Regions from separate parts of the Clostridium sp. JNZ X4-2 genome, predicted to be linked through region 1. Evidence: riboswitches for the same ligand, from Rfam matches in the RefSeq annotation. Region 1 holds a riboswitch; each other region holds the start of a gene.

The links. Region 1 has a riboswitch for cobalamin ahead of ACYUJ6_RS15210 (hypothetical protein). Riboswitches for the same ligand answer to the same signal wherever they lie in the genome.
Region 2: another riboswitch for cobalamin. It lies ahead of ACYUJ6_RS12155 (cobyric acid synthase); the one in region 1 lies ahead of ACYUJ6_RS15210 (hypothetical protein).
Region 3: another riboswitch for cobalamin. It lies ahead of hemA (glutamyl-tRNA reductase); the one in region 1 lies ahead of ACYUJ6_RS15210 (hypothetical protein).

The regions. Positions count from the first base shown of each region.
Region 1 is NZ_CM142685.1:3,160,767-3,164,054, reverse strand. It holds gene ACYUJ6_RS15220 (M24 family metallopeptidase) at 1-648, shown strand, start outside; gene ACYUJ6_RS15215 (dihydrodipicolinate synthase family protein) at 674-1,555, shown strand; cobalamin riboswitch at 1,638-1,834, shown strand; gene ACYUJ6_RS15210 (hypothetical protein) at 2,166-2,378, shown strand; gene ACYUJ6_RS15205 (restriction endonuclease subunit S) at 2,353-3,288, shown strand, end outside.
Region 2 is NZ_CM142685.1:2,525,586-2,528,873, reverse strand. It holds gene ACYUJ6_RS12165 (energy-coupling factor transporter transmembrane component T family protein) at 1-610, shown strand, start outside; gene ACYUJ6_RS12160 (energy-coupling factor ABC transporter ATP-binding protein) at 607-1,332, shown strand; cobalamin riboswitch at 1,445-1,619, shown strand; gene ACYUJ6_RS12155 (cobyric acid synthase) at 1,757-3,274, shown strand.
Region 3 is NZ_CM142685.1:480,173-483,460, reverse strand. It holds gene hemL (glutamate-1-semialdehyde 2,1-aminomutase) at 1-449, opposite strand, end outside; gene hemA (glutamyl-tRNA reductase) at 450-1,721, opposite strand; cobalamin riboswitch at 1,845-2,013, opposite strand; gene ACYUJ6_RS02450 (glycosyltransferase family 39 protein) at 2,159-3,288, opposite strand, start outside.

The DNA of each region.
Region 1 (3,288 bases):
GAATTTTTAGAAAAGGGTATGGAAGCTGCAATAACCTCTATTAAACCGGGAATGACTGAGGTTCAGGTACTTGCCGAGGCACAATATGCTATGCAGAAGTCGGGTTCAGAAGGCTCAACTTTTAGAATGCAGGTTTTAATACAAAAAAGACAGCTTATAATTCATCCTTTTGCAGGCAATTATATTATTGACAATAACCAAGCTGTTGTAATTCATTTAGGAGCTTCCTACAAGGGATATACTTCAAAGATGTGTAGAACTGTAGCACTTGGCAATGTAGATCCTGAAACAAGAAATATATACAATGTTTTAATTCGGGCCCAGAATAAAGCAATTGAAACCGTAAAAACGGGTGTATCAGTAGGAGCTGTTTATGATGCCGCCTTTAAAGTGGTGGAGGATGCAGGATACGGGAAAAATTTTATAGATATTATTGGATACGGAGTGGGATTAAGACAATCCGAATTTTATCCAATTATAAGGCGGGATGGGAAAACCATAATGGAGAAAAATATGGTAGTGGATTTATTATTGCCAACTATATATAAAAAGGAAGTAGGAGGACCCAGGATAACTGATATATTGCAGGTGACAGATACGGGTACGAAGTTGCTTACTGAATTTCCTAAAGAAATGATACAAAAGTAAATTAATTATACAAGGAGAGATTGAAATGTTTAAGGGAATAATTACACCTATGGTTACTATTTTTAATGATGATGGAACAGTAGATACAAAAAATCAAAGTATTTTAGCTGAAAAGTTGATTTCAGATGGAGTAGATGGTATTGTTGCTCTGGGAAGTGTAGGAGAATTTTTTAATCTTTCATTGAAAGAAAAGAAAGATTATGTAAAATTTATAAGTGAAGTTGTTGGTGGAAGAACAAAGCTAATAGTTGGCACAGGAAGTAATGATATAAGGGAAGTTATAGAATTAAATAAATATGCTAAAAAATATGGTGCAGATGCCGTTTTGATTATAACCCCATATTTTTTTAGTTTGAATGAGGAGTATGTTTATGAATACTATTCAACCATAGCTGCAAATACTGAACTCCCTATCTTGCTTTATAATTTTCCTGCAAGGACGTCCACAAACTTATCTCCGGGTTTCGTACTTAAATTGGTAACCGAATTTGAAAATATTGTTGGTATAAAAGATACAACTGATTCTATAAGCAATGTAAGAGGTTATGTACAAAAAGTTAAGTCATATAAAAAAGATTTTTCCATATTTTCTGGGTTTGATGAATACTTGATACCTAATTTGAATTGCGGTGGAGATGGCATAATAGGAGGTCTTACTAATGTAAAAGCGAACCTTTTTATCCATACTTACAAGGCATTTCTCAATAATGATTTGGACAAAATATCGGATTACCAGAAAAAAATAAATGGCCTTATGGAATTATACAATCAGGTAGATCCTTTTATAGTAGCGTTAAAGGAAGCAGTGAGAATTTCATTGAATCTAAATATAAATGTGTCACTAAAAAATTATAATGTAAAAGTGGATGAGAAGATAAAAGAAAAAATAAAAGAGATAATAATATAAAAATAAATTATTAAACGGAGTGCATTTGACTTATAAAAATTTTTAATATATACTACAGTTAAGAACAGATATTTTATAAAAATTTAATATGTACTGTTAGGTGCTGTTATTTTAGAGGACATTTAAATGACAGTTAAAAGGAAAAGTGCAAAAAACACTGCAGCCCACCGTTACTGTATGGATGATGAAACCTTATTTATGTCACTGGTGATATATCCGGGAAGACAAGGGAGTAAAATGAATCTGAGCCAGGAAGCCTGCCTAATAAGTGTTAATTCTTTCGGAGGGGGAGATATTACGTGGCTTAAGCAAACTGTTGCATATGTGAAGGTTAAGGAGCGTTGCCGGAAGGCAGTACGCAGTACCTTGTAGGCTTTTGTGAATTGTGCAGTATATTTTTGATTTGTAAACAGTTGTATTAACATATAAAAAGAGAATCCCTTTGGATTCTCTTTTTTATTTTTCAGCAGAGTAAATCAAATTTTTTAAAGGGTAGTTTTAAAATGATCCCTATGAAATTGGAAAATTTAGTGATGAATTAATAGATGAATTTGAAAATAGATTTAACTGCAGGTATTATAGTAAAAAATATTTTTAGGAGGCATCAATAATGGAAAAGAGATTACAGCAAATTGAAGATGAGGCGGAAGATTGCTATTTGTGGAAAGAAGAAAGAAGTTTTAAAGAGATTTTGTTCGAAAATAAAATGTCCAAACTTACTGAAAAATTGTATAGACAGATGGATGAAAGCAGTAGACTGGATATATCCATAAAACATAATCTGGAGGAACTAAAACATGGAAATTTGTTGGAAGAAAGCTAAACTGGGCAGCGTTTGCTTCAAGATAAGCAGAGGATCAACTGCAATAGGTAATGGAGAAGGTTATGTGGAATCCGGAGTACCTTTTGTAAAAAGCCAGAATATAGGCAATAACAGGTTTAATTATAAAGGGCTTGCATTTATCGAATATAATTTGGCGGAAAAGATGAAAGGTGTAAAACTGGAAAAAGGAGATATATTGATTAACATGAAGTTGAATTCTTCCCTCAGGTTTACTCTGGTGCCTGAAGATATAATAGGGGGAAGGGTAAATCAGCATGTTTCTGTAATAAGGGTAAAAAAATACATTATCCATCCTGTTTTTTTAAAGTATTTTTTAATGTGGGATAAAACACAAAATACGTTATTTTCCATGACTATGGAGGGTGAAAACAGCACATCACTTACAAAAAAAATCATTGAAAATCTGGAAATATATATACCACCCATGGCTCAGCAGAAAAGGATTATATTCATCCTCTCTTCATTAGATGACAAAATTAAATTGAATGATGAAATGAACAAAGTGATGAATGAAATGGCAGATACTATTTTTAAATATTGGTTTATGGATTTTGGACCTTTTAGCCGGGGTGAATTTCGAAAAAGCAAAATGGGAATTATACCCAGTGGCTGGAAGGTTGAAAAAATGGAGGATATAGTTCATGTAACAGACGGCACGCATGAATCACCTAAAAAAAAAGAAACAGGATATAAACTTATAACCTCCAGAAATATAAAAAACAACAATATCCAGCTTAAAAATGTTAATTTTATATCAAAAGATGATTTTGAAAAGATCAATAAAAGAAGCAGGGTGGAAAAATTTGATACGCTAATAACCATGATTGGAACTATAGGCAATACACTGTTTGTTCAGGACGAGTGCATAGATTATGCCATAAAAAACATA
Region 2 (3,288 bases), 640 kb from region 1:
TCTATCCAAAAGCTTTCACTATGTATTTCTGGTGGATGTATATTTTTTGCTGGTATTGAGTCTTTTGGATATAGGGGAAATAAAAAAAATATTGATTCTAAGTACAGCTGTACCATTGTTTACTGTTATAATGCTAATACCGTCTATAGTTATGGGGAATACAAGAAACAGCATACTGCTTATATTGAAAGTGGTTGGAACCATAATCTCCATAAATACTTTATCCTACACTACCAGCTGGCATGATATAATAAAGGCATTAAAGAAGTTTTTTGTGCCGGATATTTTTATTTTAGTATTTGATATAACTTTAAGATATATTTATATTTTAGGAGAATTTGCACTAGATATGTTCTATTCTCTCAAGCTTAGGTCTGTGGGGAAAAATAACAATAAGTATTCTTCTATTTCAAAACTCATGGGAAGTTTGTTTTTAAAGTCTAAAGAAATGGGAGATGAGATGTATTATGCTATGGAATGTAGAGGATTTACAGGGGAATATATCTCCCATGCAAAGTTTAAGTTTAAGGTTACTGATTTTTTATATTTAATAGTAAATATTTTTATTATAATTATGTATTTTTACATAACTGGGATGGGGTTAAAATGATAGAATTTAGGAAAGTATTTTTTAAGTATAAAGACGAAGAAGTGCTGAAGAATATAAATGTTAAAATAGCACAAGGGGATTCAGTGGCACTTATAGGAGCAAATGGCAGTGGAAAATCAACTTTTTTGAAATTATTGAACGGAATGATATTTCCTACAGAAGGGAGATACTATTTTGATAATTTAGAAATATCTAGTGATAAATTGGAGCAAGGCAGTTTTTCAAAGAAATTCCATAAAAAAATGGGGTTCGTTTTTCAAAATTCAGATGCACAGCTTTTTTGTTCCAATGTCTATGAAGAGGTGGCCTTTGGTCCAAGACAAATGGGCATGGACGAAGCAGAAGTAAAAAAAAGGGTGGAGGATTGTTTAAATCTTTTAAATGTAAAGGATCTTCAAAATAAGGAGCCATACAATATAAGCGGAGGGGAGAAAAAGAGAGTTGCAATAGCTTCTGTGCTTGCTCTTAATCCGGAAGTATTGGTTTTAGACGAACCTATGAGTGGAATAGATCCGAAAGGCAAAAAGTTTTTAAATAATTTATTTATAGAGTTAAATAAAGCTGGAAAAACTATAATATGTTCTACCCATGATTTTGAATATACAAAAGGACTTTTCAAACGTGTGCTGGTATTTTCGGAAGATCATTGTTTAATAAGAGACGATATTTACAATAAAGTGATTGAGGACAATGATTTTTTAATAAAATATAATATCAAGTGATTTTCAGGTTCAGGTGGAGTTTGTAAATAAGAAGTGTTTTTGTTTAAGTGGTAAAAACTAGTTCATGTCTGCTGGTTGACATGAACGCCAGATTATAATAAACTTAGACTATAATTAAATAGAAATTTTAGGTGCCTTATATAGGTGAAAAGGGAATGCGGTTAAAATCCGCAGCAGCCCCCGCTACTGTATTTGATAATGAGTTTTATCTTATTATTTTATAATAAGAGGATAAAGGCAAGTATTTTATCATAAGTCAGGAAACCTGCCTAATTTATTTTTGCTTTCGGAGGGGAAGAAACTTTTAGTATGATTGATTTCTCAGCACAAGCTGGGTTTTTATGTTAAAGGCAATGAGCTCTAGAGGCTCATTGCCTTTCGTTGTTTTTATTATACTTAAGAAGATTAAGGGGGAGTAACCATTATGGCAAAGATTATGATTCAAGGAACAGGTTCTTCTGTTGGTAAAAGTATAATTGTTTCTGCTCTCTGCAGAATATTTAAACAAGATGGATATTCAGTATGTCCGTTTAAATCTCAAAATATGTCATTGAATTCATATATAACACTGGATGGCAAAGAAATGGGACGTGCTCAGGTACTTCAGGCTTATGCAGCTGGGCTGCAGCCGGAGGCATATATGAATCCCATATTGTTAAAGCCAACATCAGATAAAAAGTGCCAGATAATAGTAAATGGCAAGGTATATGGAAATAGTACAGCCATGGAATATCACAATATGAAATTGGAATTTAGAGATATGCTTAGAAGTCATTTTAAAAAGATGGAAAAAAGTTTTGAAATAATAGTTATGGAAGGTGCCGGAAGCCCTGCAGAAATAAACTTGAGGGATAGAGATATTGTAAATATGGGTATGGCAGAATTAGTAGATGCACCAGTGGTTTTAGCAGGTGATATAGATAAAGGTGGAGTATTTGCTTCTCTTGCAGGAACTATGTTATTTTTTACGGAGGAAGAAAAAACCAGGGTAAAAGGTACAATAATAAATAAATTCAGAGGAGATGTAGACATATTAAAGCCCGGTCTTAAAATGCTGGAGGATGTTATTAAAGTGCCTTGCATAGGAGTTATACCTTATTTTAATCTGGCATTGGAAGATGAAGATGGAGCTGTGGAATTCAACAAAAAGGTTACAGCTCCTATAGATATAGCTGTAATAAAATTACCTCATATATCCAACTTTACGGATTTAGACGCACTAAAAAGTGAAGGGGATATTTCTGTAAGATTTATAAATTCTGAAGAGGAATTCGGCAATCCCGATCTACTCATAATTCCAGGAAGTAAAAACACCATAGAGGATTTAATAAAAATAAGACAATGCGGACTTGAAGCCTGCATTAAAAAATACAGTAATAGCGGAATTATAATAGGAGTATGCGGTGGTTATCAAATGCTTGGAAAGTCAATAAAGGATCCTTATAAAACAGAGACGGATGTAGGAGAAGTAGAGGGAATGGGACTTTTAGATATAGAGACTGTGTTTGAAAGGGAAAAAGTCACTACTAGAATAAAGGCTAGAAGTAATGTGGATTTTCCCATGACAAAAAATGATGGAACTTTAGAAAAAAGAAAATTGGATGTATATGGATATGAAATCCATATGGGAATATGTAAATATGGCGCAGATGCAAAACCACTGTTTAAATTGACAGAAAAAAATAAGAAGAAGGTCAATATAGAAGATGGAGCTTTAAATGCAAAACACAATGTATTTGGAACCTATATACATGGTATCTTTGATGCCGTTGATTTTAGAGAATACATTGCAAACAGGATAAGAGAAAATAAAGGATTGAGCTATAAAAAATCAACCATCTATGAGGATCTTAGAGAAAAAGAGATAGATAAGCTAGCCCATATAGTCAGGGAGAACATTGATGTGGGTAAAATATATAAAATTATGGGTATTAAAAGATAAAAAATTGATATATT
Region 3 (3,288 bases), 880 kb from region 1:
ACCAAGAAATCATCAAAGTGTCCATGATAACATCCGGCAAATTTTATGATCTTGTTCCTTCCCGTATAACCTCTGGCAAGCTTTACCGCACTCATGGTAGCTTCTGTACCCGAATTTACCATTCGGAGCATTTCCACATTGTCCACAGTTGTGCATATATGTTTAGCCAGATCCAATTCAACTTTAGTATTGGCTCCAAAGGATATGGCATTTTCACAGGTGTTTTTTATGGCATTTACCACATCTTCGTCACAATGTCCTAAAAGCATGGGACCCCAGGAGCATACAAAATCTATGTACTCATTGCCATCTTCATCATAAATATAAGCTCCCTTTCCCTTTTTTATTACAGGTGGATTTAAGGGTACATCCTTAAATGCCCTGACAGGGCTGTTTACTCCCCCAGGCATATATAATTTGGATTCATTGAATATATCATCACTTATCATCTATTTACATCTCCATTCTTTATTTTGCTGTAAATCACTATTATAATCCCGCTTTAAATCATTATCACAGCTAGGAGGAAAAAATATTCTATTTATCATTTTCAGACACTCATCTTCTCTTCCCTTAAGTTTTTCTTCCTTCAGCACTTCTATTGCCCTGTCTACATAAACTCTGGCAGTGCTGTTTATCATTGTGCTTACAAGTGCTTCATTGTCTTTTGTATATCGTTTGTTCTTAAAAGTCTGTATTCTTTTATTGCAGATTTCATTACCATATTTTTTTATCCTTTGTATTTCAGGTGAAAGTTCATCCAAAGCCTGCCATTCCATAAATTTGTTTATATAGTCATCCACAATATATTTGTATCTCAGCATCTTTTCTTTTCTCATGATTTTATTTCTTTCATCCATCTTGCTTATGCTGTCAATATCATAGAGCTGGATCTGAGGCAAATCCGAGACACCTGTATCAACATCTCTGGGCACCGCCAAATCAAATACAAGTAATTTTTTCCAGGGAATATCCTCTTTTGAAATTATTGTATGCGGTGCAGAAGTACAGCTTATGATACAGTCTACCTTATTATAATAATTTTTTCTCTCTTTGAAAGTTATAAATTTAACCCATTTGTAATCATAGCATAAATTTTTGATCTTATTCAAGTCACGGACTACAATATATACCATTTCTGCATTGGAACTTTCCAGATACTTCAGCACCAGCTTGCCGATTTCCCCGAAACCAATTATCATATACTTTCTGCAGCCTTTATTTAATGCCTCCCTTACCGCTATGGACGGAACCGATACAGGTATTTTATACATCTCACAGATACTTTTGAATTCCTTTCCACAGGCTATGGCATTTTGAAACAACCTTTCAAGACCGCCTTTTATAGTTTTAGCTTTTACCGCTGCAGTATATGCATTCTTGATTTGTCCTAAAATTTGATCTTCGCCCAGAATTTTTGAATGGAAACCACAGCTGACCTCTATTAAATGTTTAACGGCCTCACTGTCTTCAGCATAAAAAGTATAGGGAATAAGTCTGCTGTCCCAATCCAATCCTTTAAATACTATATTCACTACATCTTCCCTGGAAAATTTTGATTCCATATATATTTCTGTTCTATTACAGGTACTCAATATTAAGACATTTTCCAGAAATTCATGGAGACATTTTAATTTACCTTCCAGCTTTGAAGCTATAATGGAAAACCTCTGCCTGATTTCAATATTACATTCACTCTTTATTCCAATAAGCTGTACCATTTTCATCACTCCCGTTTAATAAAAAAATCCTTTTAACAAAGTGTCAAAAGGATTTTTATAATCAATACATATTACTGTAAAAATAGTTCATCAATATCAAGCCCCCTCTATCACTTGTAGAGTTAACGGTGCGAAGTATAGACAGGTCTTCTGACTTAAGATTCATTATTTAAGTATGCCTTCTCCGTTTCTCAAGTGGCCCATATTGCTTAAATTCATCTAATACAGCTACAGGATAGTTCAGGATTTTTACCTGATTCCCCTTTAATTAACCTACACTTATTATTAGATTTTATCTTAATTATAACATTATCAAGGAAAGAATCAACTCTCATTTATCAGCAAGGGTGCATATTTCTGACACAGTTTTCAGGAAATATATGGAATGGGGTCAGACCCCATACCAAAATTTGGAACGGGGTCTGACCCCCCTTCCATTATTTTACAGTGCCTTGTAAATCATACAGTGTCTGGGAATTCATTCCCATTCCTCCAAATCCATTTTGACCTGAATTCTGAACTTTTCCGCTTTCATCTTTATTTGTGCCTGCATTTTTATTCGCGTCTCCATTGAGTTCATTAGATTGTTTGTTGCCATTATTAGATTCTTTGTTGCCATTACCCATTTGACTATTCATTTGAGCGTTATTGAAGTTTCCCTGAATGTTTCTATTTTCCTGACTGCCGGATGTGGTATTCTTCCACTGGTTTTCCGGAACAGCTTTACCGTTTTTCTCAACCCAGCTCATTATATCATCTGAATCTCTTCCCATTCCTCCTGTAAGCACATATCTTATTTCGCCTTTTTTAACAAGCTGCTTGAATTCACTTAAGGAAAGTATTTTATCGGATCCTGAGAATCCACCAAGAGGCATCACGCTTTTACCGCTTTCAATTATCATGCCGGCACCAGTATTGGAGCTGGAGACCACAAGAGCATATCTCTCATTTTTAACATGGCTGTCAAGGAATTTTATTAATTTTTCATTTGTATTGCTGAGTCTGCTGCTTCCTCCCATACTCCTCATGCCGGCATTGCCGGATCCGCTGCTGGATAGGAGTTCCAATCCTGCAGCAGGCATGCTTCCATTTACACCATGAGTTACAGCAGCAGAGGATCCAATAGCAGGCGTTATCAGTATTCCTATAAAAGCAAGACTGGCAAGCACCCTGGCAAAATTTATATTTCTGCCTTGATTTAAGCTTTCTCTCTTTATTATCCTGTAAATTATCAGCAGCACAGAAGAAGCAAGACACATCACTGCAGCTGCTGTGATTATACCTTTAAATACAGCAGGTATAGTAGTGTTAAAATAGGATAACATGAGCAAATCCAGCAGCCCTTCTAAGATAAGGGATACAGGCAGAAGCAACCATTTCCTTATGCTTTCTTCTTTGTACAGCTTCCACATGGAAGTAAGGCCTATACCCGATAAAGCTGCAATTGGAGGAGCCATCATAGTCAAATAGTACTGATGAAACAGACCCCTAGTATAGCTGAAATATATAAATTCCGGAACAAGCCAGAGGATCCACATTATTAAATCCAATTTCTTTCTATTATTAA